DNA from 2 places in the Lutispora sp. QWL-02 genome. Region 2 is predicted to be linked to the other one. Evidence: a T-box and tRNA genes for the amino acid it is inferred to sense, from the RefSeq annotation. Region 2 holds a T-box; the other holds one or more tRNA genes.
The links. A T-box is a leader RNA that pairs with one kind of tRNA and senses whether it is charged. The one in region 2 lies ahead of metG (methionine--tRNA ligase), so its partner is inferred to be a tRNA-Met.

Region 1: it encodes a tRNA-Met, which carries the amino acid that the T-box ahead of metG (methionine--tRNA ligase) is inferred to sense. The anticodon was not compared.

The regions. Positions count from the first base shown of each region.
Region 1 covers NZ_CM177762.1:1,161,049-1,168,761, forward strand. Annotated here, with positions in the region: gene AC4HCY_RS05090 (putative polysaccharide biosynthesis protein) at 1-551, shown strand, start outside; gene yabN (bifunctional methyltransferase/pyrophosphohydrolase YabN) at 619-2,097, shown strand; gene AC4HCY_RS05100 (HU family DNA-binding protein) at 2,178-2,453, shown strand; gene AC4HCY_RS05105 (RNA-binding S4 domain-containing protein) at 2,639-2,884, shown strand; gene yabP (sporulation protein YabP) at 2,958-3,245, shown strand; gene yabQ (spore cortex biosynthesis protein YabQ) at 3,276-3,809, shown strand; gene ftsL (cell division protein FtsL) at 3,831-4,145, shown strand; gene AC4HCY_RS05125 (S1 domain-containing RNA-binding protein) at 4,228-4,653, shown strand; gene AC4HCY_RS05130 (Ppx/GppA phosphatase family protein) at 4,727-5,647, shown strand; tRNA gene AC4HCY_RS05135 (tRNA-Leu) at 5,755-5,843, shown strand; tRNA gene AC4HCY_RS05140 (tRNA-Met) at 5,852-5,928, shown strand; tRNA gene AC4HCY_RS05145 (tRNA-Met) at 5,972-6,048, shown strand; tRNA gene AC4HCY_RS05150 (tRNA-Glu) at 6,072-6,146, shown strand; tRNA gene AC4HCY_RS05155 (tRNA-Thr) at 6,171-6,246, shown strand; gene bcp (thioredoxin-dependent thiol peroxidase) at 6,392-6,850, shown strand; gene AC4HCY_RS05165 (DUF1657 domain-containing protein) at 7,046-7,270, shown strand; gene spoIIE (stage II sporulation protein E) at 7,613-7,713, shown strand, end outside.
Region 2 covers NZ_CM177762.1:3,392,758-3,400,470, reverse strand. Annotated here, with positions in the region: gene AC4HCY_RS16020 (hypothetical protein) at 1-306, shown strand, start outside; gene AC4HCY_RS16015 (GNAT family N-acetyltransferase) at 635-1,156, shown strand; gene AC4HCY_RS16010 (TIGR03915 family putative DNA repair protein) at 1,157-1,897, opposite strand; gene AC4HCY_RS16005 (putative DNA modification/repair radical SAM protein) at 1,894-3,204, opposite strand; gene AC4HCY_RS16000 (copper amine oxidase N-terminal domain-containing protein) at 3,387-4,352, shown strand; gene AC4HCY_RS15995 (serpin family protein) at 4,491-5,819, shown strand; T-box leader at 5,893-6,156, shown strand; gene metG (methionine--tRNA ligase) at 6,238-7,713, shown strand, end outside.

The sequences.
Region 1 (7,713 bases), 2.2 Mb from region 2:
GGATGTTTTATCCCAATGAAGGTGCGAGCCTTGGTATAGCACTGATGTATGTATCGCCTGCAGTAATTTTCCTTACTTTGGTGCAGACCATGACAGGCATACTGCAGGGAATGGGAAAGGAAAAAATACCTGTCACCAACATGGTGGCAGGGGCTTCGGTAAAGGCCGTAGTAAGCTATGTGCTCACTTCTATGCCTGCTTTGAATATAAACGGGGCCGCCATTGGCACGGTATTGGGATATGCTGTGGCAACAGTGTTGAATCTGAAGGCCTTGAGACAGTATCAAAAAAAAGGTTTGGGAATTATATCGATAACCGCAAAGCCCGCTGTTGCATCCATAGCGATGACCCTTGTCGCATATTTCAGCTATAAGCTGCTGCATGCCTCTATAGAGAGCAAGTATGTTCCAACCTTGGTCAGCATATCCCTGGCGGCATTGGCATATGTGATAGTGCTGGTAGTCATCAGGGGGATCACTGAAGAAGAGCTTGATACAGCCCCGGGAGGCAAAAAACTTGCCAGGATGCTGAAGAAAAAAGGGCTGCTATAAATATGAGTTAGGAATGAGGAGTGGGGAATACCCTAGCTTTTGTTATCTGAATTAGGAGGCGATTACTATAGGAAAAATAACAATAATAGGCCTTGGGCCTGGAGACTATGAGAGCCTCACCCTTAAGGCGGAGAATATAATAAAAAATGCAGAGATACTGATACTGAGAACGGAAAAGCATCCTTTGGTAGATAAGATATCCGGTATGGGAATAAAGTTTTCTACCTGCGATGATATTTATGATTCGGCGGATACTTTTGAGGAAGTGTATGAAACCATATGCAACAGGGTTATAAATATTGCATTAGAAGGCAATAATGTAGTATATGCAGTGCCGGGACATCCTTTGGCTGCAGAAAAAAGTGTAGAGATGATCCTTGCCGAAGCAAAGGGAAAGGCAGAGGTAGTCGTAGAAAGCGCCATGAGCTTTATAGATGCGGTGACTGCCGCATTGAAGATAGATATTTCCTCAGGCTTAAAGATTATTGATGCCTTGGGACTGGATAAACAGAAGCCGGATATAAATTGCGGCAATATTATCACTCAGGTTTACAGCAAATTAGTCTGCTCGGAAGTAAAATTGATACTAATGGACCATTATAAAGATGAGCAAAAAGTATGTATAATAAAAGCAGCAGGTGTCGAAGAGCAGCAAATAATGGAATGGATTGAACTCCATCAATTAGATTCCATAGAATGGGTGGATTATCTTACAAGCATCTACATACCCCCTGCGGAAGAAAATAAAAGGTTTAAAAGCATGGATGATTTGGTAAATCTCATGGAATACCTAAGGGGTGACGAAGGCTGCCCCTGGGACAGAAAACAAAACCATAACAGCCTGAAGCCTTACCTTTTGGAAGAATGCTATGAAGTTATCGATGCGATAGAAATCGGCGATATAGACCAATTGATTGAAGAGCTAGGGGACGTGCTTCTCCAAGTAGTGTTTCATTGTCAGATTGGGAAGGAGGCTGGTGAGTTCCACATCCATGATGTCATCACGTTTTTAGCAGACAAACTGATTTCAAGACATCCTCATGTATTTGGTCAGGTCGAGGCCAATGATGAAAGCGGTGCCTTAGAGAACTGGGAAGCAGCAAAAAGAAACGAAAAAGGCATGGATAACTATACTGATACTCTGAAAGCTATTCCAAAGGCAATGCCTTCTTTGACCAGAAGCTGGAAGGTCCAGGAAAAAGCTGCCCTGACAGGATTTGACTGGCCTGATGTGGATGGAGCAATGGCAAAGGTTGATGAAGAAATTTTGGAATTAAAAGAGGTATATAAAACTGCAAAAAAAGACAAAATAGAAGAAGAAATTGGTGATTTACTTTTTGCAGTGGTAAATGTGGCAAGATTTCTTAAAATGCAACCTGAGCTCGCTTTAACAAAGACCATAAATAAATTCATTCTCAGATTCAGCTATATCGAAGAAATTGCTATGGCTCAAGGTAAAAAAATGGAAGAAATGACGTTGGAAGAGATGGATTTGTTGTGGAATAAGGCAAAAACACATAATTTTACTAAAACTGATAAAAACTAATCATAAAAAAGAAGGATTTTTGCCAGAAATAGAGAATATGCTTATAGTACTCATGAACAAAATAATAGGAGGGTTATTTAATGAACAAAGCTGAACTTATCGCCAGCATGGCTGAAAAATGCGAATTGACAAAAAAGGATACTGAAAAGGCTCTAAAAGCATTCATGGATACTGTACAGGAATCACTTGCAAAAGGTGACAAAGTGCAGTTGGTGGGTTTTGGTACATTCGAAGTTAAGCAAAGAGCTGCCAGAGTAGGCAGAAACCCAAGAACAAAAGAAGAAATAAAGATACCGGCTTCAAAAGCTCCATTATTCAAACCAGGCAAGGATCTTAAAGATTCTGTCAACAAGTAAAAGCGCTTAATTACATACGCAGAGCAAAATCAGGTCTATGACCTGATTTTTTTGTAGAATGAGACTTGACTTTGCTTTACTGCAATAACTCATTGATGCATCTATTGTGTTGACTGATAAGACCCAAGAGGAATACATTCACCCTGAGCTCTGAGTTCTGAGTTCTATTCTAAGGAGGAAAATATATGAGATTGGATAAATTCCTTAAAGTATCAAGATTGATAAAGAGAAGGACTGTCGCCAAGGAAGCCTGCGAGGGGGATAAGATATATCTCAACGGAAAGATATCAAAGCCCGGAGCGGAGGTAAAGATAGGGGATATAATTGAGATTGTATTCGGGGACAGGAGGATAAGAGCAGAAGTCCTGAGCATAAACGAAAAGGCAGCCAAGGATGAAGCCAAGGAAATGTACAGGATTTTGGAAGGTTAAGACACATATTATGGTTGATCCCGCATATAAATGAATAAAGTTCTCTATTTTAGCAGGTGCAGGAGGTCTATATATGGAAGATATTAAAGGCATAAAAGCCAAACACCATAATATCACTCTTGAAAGCCGGGAAAAGCTTAATATAAGCGGAGTTACGGATGTAGGCAGCTTTGATGAAAGCAATGTGATTGTGAGCACACAAATGGGAGAGCTTGTGATAAAAGGCGAGGATTTGCGCATCAGCAGCCTGGATGTCAATGATGGAAATGTGTCGATCAAAGGCCTTGTACACTCGATAGCATATGAATCAAAGGGAGCATACAAGAACGAAAGAGGGTTTTTTAAGAGTCTCTTCAAATAAAAAGTACGCTGCAGTAATGGAGGTTTTCCTATGGAGACAGTACATTTTCAAGTTTACGTTTTTTCTATTACTGTATATGGCGGGATAATAATCGGACTAGCGTATGATATGTACAGGGTGATCAAGGGTGTCCACAGAACAAAAGGGATGATCACTTCCCTCTGGGATATATTGTTTTTGCTGATGACCCTTATGATAGCAGTATGGGCCATATTCTCCAGCAATTATGGTGATTTGAGGATTTATGTTTTTATAGGCTTCGTCGTCGGCTTCTTTTTATATGAAAAAATAATCAGCAAAATAGCAGCAGCGTTATTTTCCTATATACTTCAATCCATAAGAGCTGCAGTAAAAAGAGGGAGCCGTTTGATAATTTTGCCTTTAAGGTTTTTATGGTATTTTATTGTACGCCCTTTTTCCAAGATAAGGGAATATTTGAAAACAAAAATAATAAAAACTAAGAAAAAAGCATTATTGCCTAAAAAACTATTGAGAGATGCGAAGAAATATTATAAACTGATAATTAAAAGGGATAATCATAAAGAGGATGAACAACGGCTATAGAAATTTGGGAGGATAGGCATTATGAAGAGTAAAAGAAAAAAGAAAATAATATGGACTAATTTTTTTGCGTTTATATTTATTCTTTATGCTGCCTTCACCATTGCCAGCCAGCAAGTCACCATATACAGGCTGAAAAAATCACAGCAGGAGATATCCGGGAAAATTCAAACAGCCAAAAAAGAGAATCAAAAGCTGCAGGACATGCTTAAGGATACTTCAACCAAGGAGTATATCGAGAAAGCAGCCCGGGAGCAGCTTGGATTGGTTAAGCCCGATGAGAGAGTATATGTTGATCAGTCCTCGTCTGATGTCAATTTGCAAGAAGGGGGTAATTAGTTATAGTAATTTTTTTCTAATATCTTCTGGAAATTATTTTTAATTATCACCCATTGCAAATTAAAGGAGGAATTTTTTCAGTATGCCTATAGAGGAAGGTATGATAGTTGATGGAGTTGTAGCCAATATAACCAAATTTGGTGCTTTTGTTCAACTATCGGGGGGGAAAACCGGACTGGTCCACATTTCAGAGATTGCTGATACGTATATAAAAGATATAAACAGCTATCTAAAAGAAAAACAATCGGTCAGAGTGAAGGTATTGAACATAGACCGAGACGGAAAGATAAATCTGTCGATCAAGCAGGCCCAGACGATTAAAAAGTCCACAAAGCCTGTTGAAATAGACTGGCAGCAAGAATTTAAGAAGACCCAGAACGGAAGCTTTGAGGATAGGCTTTCGAAATTCATGAAGGAGAGCGAGGAAAGGCTTCAGGAATTTATGAAGAATAGAGAGTCAAAGAGAAGCGGCGGTTATAGCCGCAAGGGAGACATTGCCCAGAGATAAAATTATATAATCAATGATACTGTCAGTTATGCTGACAGTATTGTTTTTAAAAACTAACATAAAGGAGATTCGTATGAGTAAAATTGCCGCAATAGATTTGGGAACTAATTCTATAAGATTGATGTTATGTGAGGTTGTAGGAGGTAATTTCAAGCGAAAGACTAAAGAAGTTATTACGACCAGGATAGGCAAAGATATGGGACATTCAAGCTTGCTTACCGAAAAAGCGATGCAGAAAAACATTGAAGCGATCAAATATTTTATGAAAAAAGCGGAAGACTTTGGAGCGGAAAGGATTACAATAGCTGCTACCAGCGCTATAAGAGATGCAGGCAACAGAGAAGATTTCCTGGAAAAGGTGAAAAATGAAACCGGTTTGACCATAAAAGTTTTAGATGGAGAAGAGGAAGCAGCGATAGGCATGTTTGGAGCATCCTATGGCCTCGGGAAGAGTGAAAACCTTCTTGTTATAGATGTTGGAGGCGGAAGCACTGAATTGGTGTTGAGCGAAGGTGAGAATATCCTTTATTCTGCCAGTATTAATGCAGGAGCCGTCAGGATGACGGAAAAGTTTATCAAAACAAATCCGATCCATCAATCAGATATAAATGCCCTGGAAAAAAATCTGGATCTTTTGTTTAGGGACGCTTTATCTTTTTTGAAAAATAAGAAAATAGGCAGAATAGTGGCTATTGGCGGTACCGCGACAACTGCGGCTTCGATTTTCCATCAAATGAAAGTATATGATTGGGAGATAGTTCACAATACTATATTAGCCAGAGAATTTTTAAACAAAATTTTTGAAAACTTGAAGGCTATGTCGGTTAAAGAAAGGTATGTTGTAAAAGGCTTGCAGAAAGAAAGAGCCGATATCATACCTGCAGGTATTTTTATAACAAAATATATTATGGAAAAGCTGAATGCTGAGGAGATCATCATAAGCGAAAATGATAATCTTGAGGGCATGGTAATAAAATACAGCGGAGTCTTTTAGAGCCTCCAATTCAGGATTTTTTTATATTTCATAAAATTGTTGTTGACGATTGGGGATAAAACATATATAATTATATTTGTCGCTGTACGGTGATAGCCGAGCAGTTGGCCGGAGTGGCGGAACTGGCAGACGCACAGGACTTAAAATCCTGCGGTCCCAAAAGACCGTACCGGTTCGATTCCGGTCTCCGGCACCAGTATTCATCGCGGGGTAGAGCAGTCCGGTAGCTCGTCGGGCTCATAACCCGGAGGTCGTGGGTTCAAATCCCTCCCCCGCAACCAAAATTTAAAAGATGATTGTCATGATGCATTACAATCAGATAACGGCGGCGTAGCTCAGTTGGCTAGAGCATTCGGTTCATACCCGAACGGTCATTGGTTCAAATCCAATCGCCGCTACCATTTATTTTTGAAGCAAAAGATATGGCCCATTGGTCAAGCGGTCAAGACATCGCCCTCTCACGGCGGTAACGGGGGTTCGATTCCCCCATGGGTCACCATAAAGCCTATAATAATTTAGATACGCTGGTGTAGCTCAGCAGGTAGAGCAGCTGACTTGTAATCAGCAGGTCGGGGGTTCAATTCCGTCCACCAGCTCCATTTGAAACAAAGCTTGCAAAGCAAATAACTTTGCAAGCTTTTTATAATTTATAGGGAAGTATAGATTTCTTTTGCTCCATAATCTTGAAGTATGGTATAAAAAATGCCATAATATTGCTAATAAAGAAGTAAGGGAGATAAAGCTATGTTGCATATTGGAGAAAAAGCACCTGATTTTACATTGAATGACAAGGATGGCAATGCCGTAAGCCTTTCTGATTTTCGAGGCAAAAAGGTGGTCGTGTATTTTTATCCCAAGGATAATACTCCCGGATGCTCACGCCAGGCTCAAGCCTTTAAAGCTTTATATGACAGCTTTAAGAACAATGATATTGTGATCATAGGCATCAGCAAGGACAGTGAAAAATCCCACCAGAGCTTTGTGACCAAATATGAGCTGCCTTTTATCCTGTTATCGGATCCGGAGCTCAAGGCAATTCAGGCATATGGTGTATGGCAGGAGAAAAAAATTTATGGCAAAACAAGCATGGGCGTAGTGCGCTCAACTTATATAATCGATGAAGAAGGAAAGGTTATGAAGGTTTTTCCGAAAGCAAAGCCTGATACCAATGCGGCAGAAATTTTAGAATTTCTCGTAAAATAGAAGATTCAATAAAAAATATCGCAAGTTTTGCGATATTTTTTATTATGCATGGGAAATCCCCATTAAAAGGACTGTAAAGTCTTTTTTTAATAAAATGCATTTTATTCATAAAAAATCAAAAAATGTTCTACATATTAATTCGCTAAATAAACAGAATATCTAATGAAATCAATTTTAAAATGAGGTGAATTGAAAATGACAGTGCAAAGCGATTTAAAGAAAGCCATAGCATCAGCAGAGGCTGCAAAAGGCACTTATTCGATGGCGGCCGAGTCTACTGAAGATCAGACCGCAAAACAAAAATATGAGGAAATGAAGGTAGATATGGATAAGCATCTGATGTATCTGAACAACCGCCTGAACTATCTGAACAGCAGCAACAGCCTGAATCAGCAGCAGAGTCAACAGCCCCTCGAGTAATCCGGCGCATTAGTTTTAAAATGCGATGGGGAACGGCAAACACGAAAAGTCACTGAAACTTCACAAAAAATCCTTCCGTGTTTTTCCGTGAAAAATTCCGTGTCTTTCAGTGGTTTCCGTCTCCTCTTTTGTCGCATTATTTTAAGATTATGTCATTTCGTTGTTTAACTTGTCACAAATATTTTTTCCCGCCCAAACCTAACTTGACAAATATTTCAGCCAGCTTTTGGTAATATAAACTTTACAGGATTAAAGATAAAGACTTCATAGTATTTGCAGAATCATAAAATTGAAGCGGTTGGCACAAAAGCTTGATTTAATAAATAACAGGTGGTGGGTATATTGGTAGATCTGATTGCTCCCGGGAAGAAAGCGATGCCCAAGCTGAGGGCTATTGCACAGAGCAGTGGTTTTATGCTGATTGCCGGCGGGGCTTTTTTCGG
Region 2 (7,713 bases):
AAGGACAAGGAGGCATTGTCTTATGTGTATGGTAATAAATGGGATAAAAAGAAGGTTAATCCACATAGAATATTTTTCGAGTATTATGAACCTGATTATTATATGTTCTGCTACAAAATAGAACCGGTAAGCCCGGAAGCTTCCGTATTGGGCAGACAAGACGGATTTCACTATTTAGTGCACTTCTTTTACGATACAAAGAAAGTAAATGGTCCGAAGCCTGAGGGCTTATTGCAGCATAATGCTATGGTTGTCGATAAAGTTGATGGAAAATGGATGATAGTTGATTACGGTCCAAACAATTAAGAATAAGAAATTTATGTTTAAAGAACTAAACGGCAATGCCTCCTTAGTTTCGCTATATAGATGGAGCGAAGTTGAGGAGGTATTTTATGTACTTTAAAAAATGAAGCAATAGCTTAGTTGAAATTGGTATCTTGTGTAAGATATAATAATAAGAGGGAAAGTTTGTACTAAGGCTCATATAAATATGCTTGTAATATTTATATGATTAAAGAAATAAGGTTGAATTGAAGACGTAGAGGAATGCGGAGTTTAAGAATGAAACGAGGAGTGAAATCATGCTCACTTTCTTAGGGGTTATTGATGACAGTCCGGAAAGGGTGGGATTTTTATGTTAAATAAAAGAAATAATCAATTGGAGACTGAAAGGCTTTATCTGCGCCATTTCAAAAATGGGGACATAGACGAGTATTCAAAGATTATGGGGCAGGATGAAGTGGGCCAATGGCTTCCGAGAGGGAGAGGCTATACAAAAGAAGAAGTTGAAAAGTCTATGGCTGGTATGTCAAAGCATTGGGAAGAAAAAGGTTACGGCATATGGGCTGTAATCGAAAAAGAAAGCGGTAGAATGATTGGGCATTGCGGACTTAATTTTGTGAAGCAAAATGATGAAGTAGAAGTGCTCTATGCTCTCGGTAAAGAATATTGGGGATTGGGTTATGCCACTGAAGCCGCCGGAGCGGCTTTGGACTTTGGTTTTGATGTGCTGGGGCTGGATAGGATAGTCGCCTTTGCCAAGACTGATAACACCGCTTCAAAAAAAGTTATAGAAAAAATCGGGCTGAAATATATAAAGGATATTGAAATATTTGGCATGACCTGTGCCTATTATGATATGAAGCGGGAATTATAGCTATTTCATCTCGATCAGATACTTCCAGTATTTCTTAGGCATAAAATTGGCCTGGAGCTTTGGATTTATCCTATCCTTTATAGTTATACTTTCAAAATACTGCTTCCAAAGCTCCTGATAAAACAGCTCCTTCTCGTGAAATTCTATCCCTCCATTTATTTCTATATCGCTCATAAACCATTTGGTCTTATCATAGAATACTCCATAGTTCCTCTTTATATCATGAATGACGAAGATCTGGTCGGCCATTCTCTCGGCAAAATGCTTTCCTAAGAGGCACGCAGTGTTGTATTGTGTCTCTATCGGTGCATAATAAATATTGTCCTGCAGGAGCCTGAACCTTATAATTCCCAACAGCAGATGCTTTTCCCTGTTTATTTTTGCAACCAGCTTGTTTATATTGCATACCCTGTCGTCGGACAGGTAGGAATCTACGATCTTTCCCACCTTAAATCCAAATCTTAGATACTCCAGTATGTAAATACCCGCATTTTCATGCTCTGATAAATAAGCATACATTATGTTGCCCAATGCATTTTTGGATATCTTTTTTACTGTTGCATCGTGGACTTTTCTGGATTTATCCATGTCAGTCTGTATATGATGCCTCCTTATCAGGAAATTATCTGTAAAGCTATTTAAAGGGACAATCTGCTCAGGGAAATCCTTTTCATAATATGCATCGTATATAGCTGTCAAAAGCCCATCAAAGGTGCCGTCATATATATAATAGAGCATCATAATTCACCTGTAATCCTTGATATATTTTCTTTAGCAGCCATAATCCCCGGGAAAAGGGTAAAGAAGGACAGCTGCTCCGAACTCTCATGGATCTTGATATTGTCTTCCGACAGTATATTTCTTCTTATTGATAGCGAATTGGTCGGAATGCTTTTTTGAGGAAAATACTTGCCCTTGCAGGTTATAAAATATTTTGCTCTCTTCAAAACTATACCTAGCTTTTTTAGGTCATCAAAGCCAAGGACAGAAACCCTTCTTGCCTGGAGGATGCGCTGAGCGGATTTCACTCCTATGCCGGGAACCCTTAGCAGCATAAAATAATCCGCTTTATTGACTTCTACAGGAAATTTATCCAGATTTCTCAGAGCCCAGTCACTTTTTGGATCCAGCAGCTCGTCAAAGTTGGGATTCCTTTCATTTAAAAGCTCGTCAGAATTAAAACCATAGAATCTCAGAAGCCAGTCTGCCTGATAAAGTCTGTGTTCCCGCAGGAGCGGAGGCATGCTTATCGCAGGAAGGCTGGGGTGCTTGGAAACAGGGATATAAGCAGAGTAATACACTCTTTTGAGCCCATAGCTATGATAGAGAGATTCCGAAAGCTTCAAAATCTTTAAATCATTGTCCTTTGTGGCTCCAATGATCAATTGGGTGGATTGGCCTCCCGGCACGAATTTAGGGGCGCTTTTAAACCTTTGCTTTTCTTCCTGATTCTGAATTATCCCGGATTTAATGAGTCCCATAGGCTTTATTATGGACTCCTTGGTCTTCTGAGGGGCTAAAAGCTTAAGGCTTTCATTGGATGGAAGCTCAATATTGACGCTCATCCTGTCCGCATATTTTCCTGTCTCCTCTATAAGTGTATTGCTCGCTCCCGGTATAGCCTTTATATGAATATATCCGTTAAAATTCTCTTCTTCCCTCAGCTTCTTGACAGATTTTAAAAGCTGTTCCATGGTGTAGTCCGGGCTTTGGCATATCGCGGAGCTGAGGAAAAGTCCTTCTATGTAATTCCTTCTGTAAAAGTTGATGGTGAGGCTTGCCAGCTCATCGGGAGTAAAAGAAGCCCTGGGTATATCGTTTGAAGAACGATTGATGCAGTATTTGCAGTCATATATACAGGAGTTTGTAAACAACACTTTTAATAATGAAACGCACCTGCCGTCAGGAGTCCAACTGTGGCATATGCCAGCAGGAGCAGCATTTCCTATTCCGCCTTTTTTGTTTTTCCTGTCGCTGCCGCTGGATGAACAGGATACATCATATTTTGCAGAATCGGATAATATTTTAATTTTCTCTATAAGGTTCATAAAATACACCTCTATAGTCAGCTTTTACTATAATTTTACCAAAGTTTTTCAGCTTATGCAAACATATGTTCGCATAAGCTGAGATTTTTTTTGCAGAGTTATCCTTTGGAGCTGTGTGGAACTTTTTTTTATTTATGATGTCTAAGTAGTGTAAAACATATTTAAAAAGGAGAAAATACATCATGAAATTTAAAAAAGTATTTGCAGGATTTTTATCCGTATCTATTCTATCGCTTTCAACAATTACAGCCTTTGCAGCTGGCCCGGAAGATTTAAGGATCATCAGTGACGCAGAACAGATCAAGGAAATTCTGCCTCAATCATATTTCAATTCTTTTACCGGAGTGGTCAAGAAAATAACCGATCGTGAAGGGGTCAAAGGCTCCAAGATGATCTATGTTATAAATGAAGAAGGGTTGGAAGCAAACATAATAGTATCTGATGATACATATATTGTAAACAATGCTGAAATTATGACAGGCGCAGTGATCACAGGGTTCTATGAAGCAAATGCGCCAATGATTATGATATATCCGGCCCAATATAATGCCAAAGTTGTTGCCGTTCAAAGCCAAGCTGAAAATGTTAAGGTCGATATGTTTGGCAAAGATTTGGTCAGCGCTGATAATACATTAAAATTAAATATTTCGGATGCTACAGAAATTATTTCACAAACAGGAAAAAGCTTTAAAGGTGATCTGGAAAACAGAAAGCTTGTTGTTTTATATGGCCCGTCTACAAGAAGCATCCCGGCACAAACAAATCCGATAAAGGTGATCGTATTAGATGATGCGGCGGATATGGACATCATTGTTGATAACAAGAAAATAGATGGCCCGCGGGCCTACACCAATGAACAGGGAACTATCATGGTCCCGCTCCGCGCAGCAGCTGAAGCGTTGGGCTTTGAAGTAGCCTGGGATGGCGAATCGAAAAGCATTATGGTTGGCAAAGGCATTTCACTAAAAATAGGCCAAGATAATTATATTTATATGAAAACCGCCCCCATTCAATTGGGAACTGCTCCGGAGGCATTTGAAGGAAGGACTTTTGTTCCGCTGAACTTCTTTAGAGAAGTGATGCGTATGAACAATGCATATGTGTTTGAAGGGCAAATTGTAATAGACAATGGAGAAAAAATGGAATAGATAGTAAAGCGGCTCCGCAAGGAGCCGTTTTATTGTTGGAACTATTTCCTTTATTTGCCGTCAATAGTAAGTGAATGTTGATATAATAAAGTTATATAGATCAAACTGGTTAAGTATTGATTAAAAGGAGGTTGGCAAATGTTGAATGCTCAAAGGGCTGGAAGAAAGGCGCATAATTTAATTTGGTATGGAGCTGCTTTTGCCGTAATTGCTGCTATATTATGCTCTTATCTGTTTGCCGGTAACGTTAATTCGGATCATATAATTGCGAAGCCCAAATACCCCGAAAAAATAGGTTTTAATGAGTCTGAAGAAAAATATAAGCGGCGAGAAGAAATAGATGAAGAATTTATTGATAGTCTTAAGGAATTTTCTTTTAATTCTGCCTCAATAATTTTGAGAGAAGAAGATTCAAAAACAAACGCTTTATATTCTCCTATGAGCTTGTATATGGCCCTTGCAATGATGGCGGAAAGCGCCCAGGGAAGCACGCAGGAAGAAATCCTAAAAGCAGTAAACATGAATGATATGGATATGATAAGGGAGCAGACCGGAAAACTATTCCGCAAATTGTATTTTTATAATGAGATTGGAAGGTTGAATCTTGCAAATTCATTATGGCTTAATAAAGATATTGAATTCAATAAAAGCTTCTTGGGGAAAATGGCTGCAGATTATTATGCTCATTCTTTCAGTGTGGATTTTGATGATAAATATACATCAAGAAAAATCAGCGAATGGGTATCAGAGCATACAGGAGGAAAGCTTGGCACCGATCCCGATGATTTCCCAATAGATTCTGAACAGGTGATGACCCTTCTCAATACCGTATATTTTTATGATGAATGGGTGGACAGTTTCAATGCCGATAAAACCGCAAAAGACACTTTTCATCTTGAAGATGGAAGCACTATAAGCTGTGATTTCATGAATATGACTCGTGGCAGCCACAGATTTGTGGGAGCAGACGGTTATACTGCATCCGGCCTTTCTTTTAAAAATGGCGGCAGCATGGTGTTTATTCTGCCTGATGAAGGAATATCACCCATGGATATGGTATCAGATCCTAAGATACTGTCGGAGGCTGTCAACTCCTTATTTTCAGAGAAGCGTCAATTTGGGAAAGTCATATTCAAAATTCCTAAGTTCAAATATAAAGCAGAGCTTGACTTGAGGAAATCTGTAGAAAGCTTGGGCATTAAAAGCGCTTTTGAAGCCGGAACAGCAGATTTTACACCATTATCTGAAACAAAGCCCATATTTGTTTCGAAGATAAAACAATCAGCAGCAATCTCTATTGATGAAAAAGGATGCGAAGCTACTGCATTTACTAAGATTGATTATGTGGGAGCAGCAAGGCCGGACGGCACAGCTGAGATGATCCTTGACAGGCCTTTTATATTCGCAATAACAGGAGCAGATGCATGCCCTTTGTTTATCGGGGTTATAAACAATCCGGCAGCATGAAGCAGAAAAATTTTGCTTGACCCATTGACTCATAGAGTTGTTTGTATTAGAATATTACAAATATGTTAATATTATATATGCGATGAAGAGAAGAGTAGCCGTCGATGACTTTAGCAGAGAGCTCCGGCTGGTGAAAAGGAGTAAAGAATAGACAGGTGAACATGGTCTCGGAGCATTCGCACCGATTTTCTTATGGATTTAGGCTGCGACGGCTGCACCCGTTACAGTGCCGGAGTATAATCAGAATTTATTATTCTGACGTACTTGTTGAGGCTGATGCCGTAAGTCATCAGCGAACCGGGGTGGTACCACGGAGTATAGTGCTCTCGTCCCCAGGATAATACCTGGGGGTGAGGGCTTTATTTATTTGTTCTTATATACATGATCAGACGACTTAAAAAATCAGGAGGTGTTTTTAATGGACATATTTATTGGAGGAGCCTGGCCTTATGCAAATGGATCGCTTCATATAGGCCATATTGCAGCTTTGCTGCCGGGTGACATTTTAGCGAGGTATTTCAGACTGAAAAAATATAACGTGTGCTATGTGTCAGGAAGCGATTGCCACGGCACGCCTATTCAGATCAGGGCAAGCAAGGAGGGTGTATCTCCTGAACAGATAGCAGACCGCTATCATAATGAATTTAAGGCTTGCTTTGAAAAACTAGGCTTTTCTTATGACTTGTACACCCAGACCAATGACCCTTATCACATTGATTTTGTCCAGGAGTTCTTTACGGATCTTTTGGAAAGTGGTTATATCTATAGTAAAACCATAGAACAAGCCTTTTGCGAAGAGTGCAATCGATTTCTCCCGGATAGATTTGTTATAGGCAAATGCCCCAACTGTGGAAGCAGTGCCAAGGGTGATCAGTGTGACGCTTGTGGGGCTCTTTTAGACCCAGCCAATCTAAATGACAGAAGCTGCGGAATCTGTGGTGAAACCCCGATTTTCAAATCATCTGAGCATTTCTTTTTGGCATTATCAAAGCTGGAGCAGTTCATTAATGACTATATCACCAATTCTTGCGGCTGGAGAGCCAATGCAATAGGGCTGTCAAAAAGATATGTTGATGAAGGCCTTAGAGACAGGGCTGTGACCAGGGATCTGGAATGGGGCATACCTGTCCCTGCAGAAGGATTCGAAAATAAAAAGATATATGTATGGGTTGAAGCAGTATTAGGATATCTTTCGGCAAGCAAAAAATGGGCACAGGCCCGGGGTGTGAACTGGAAGTCCATATGGGCTGAAAAGTCTTTGCATTATTATGTACATGGTAAAGATAATATTCCTTTTCATACTGTCATACTTCCCGCATTGCTCAAGGCTCATGGCGGCTTTCACCTGCCGGATAGGATAATATCAAGCGAGTATGTAACGCTTGAAGGCAGAAAAATATCCACGAGCCAAAACTGGGCTGTATGGATACCATATCTTATTGAGCACTATGATCCGGACACTATTCGCTATTTCTTTATAGCTAATGGCCCTGAGACGAGAGATGCCGACTTTTCATGGAGGGAATTTATTAATAGCCATAATGGAGAGCTGCTCGGTGCATATGGTAATTTTGTTAATAGAAGCCTTGTTTTTATACAAAAATTTTTTGATGGTAAAGTGCCGCAGGGTCAATGCAATCCTGAAATAAGAGAAACGCTAAAAGGGCTATATGCGATTTCGGCAGATTTTATTGAGCAAGGCCATTTTAAAGATGCCATTGAAACAATATTCTCATTCATACGTTCTGCAAATAAATATTTTGATGAAGAACAGCCTTGGATTACGGTGAAAGAAAATAAAGAGAGATGCAAGGAAACACTTTACACATGTGTTCAGATCATTGCCAACCTATCAATGCTGCTGGAGCCGTTTCTGCCGATTTCATCATCTAAG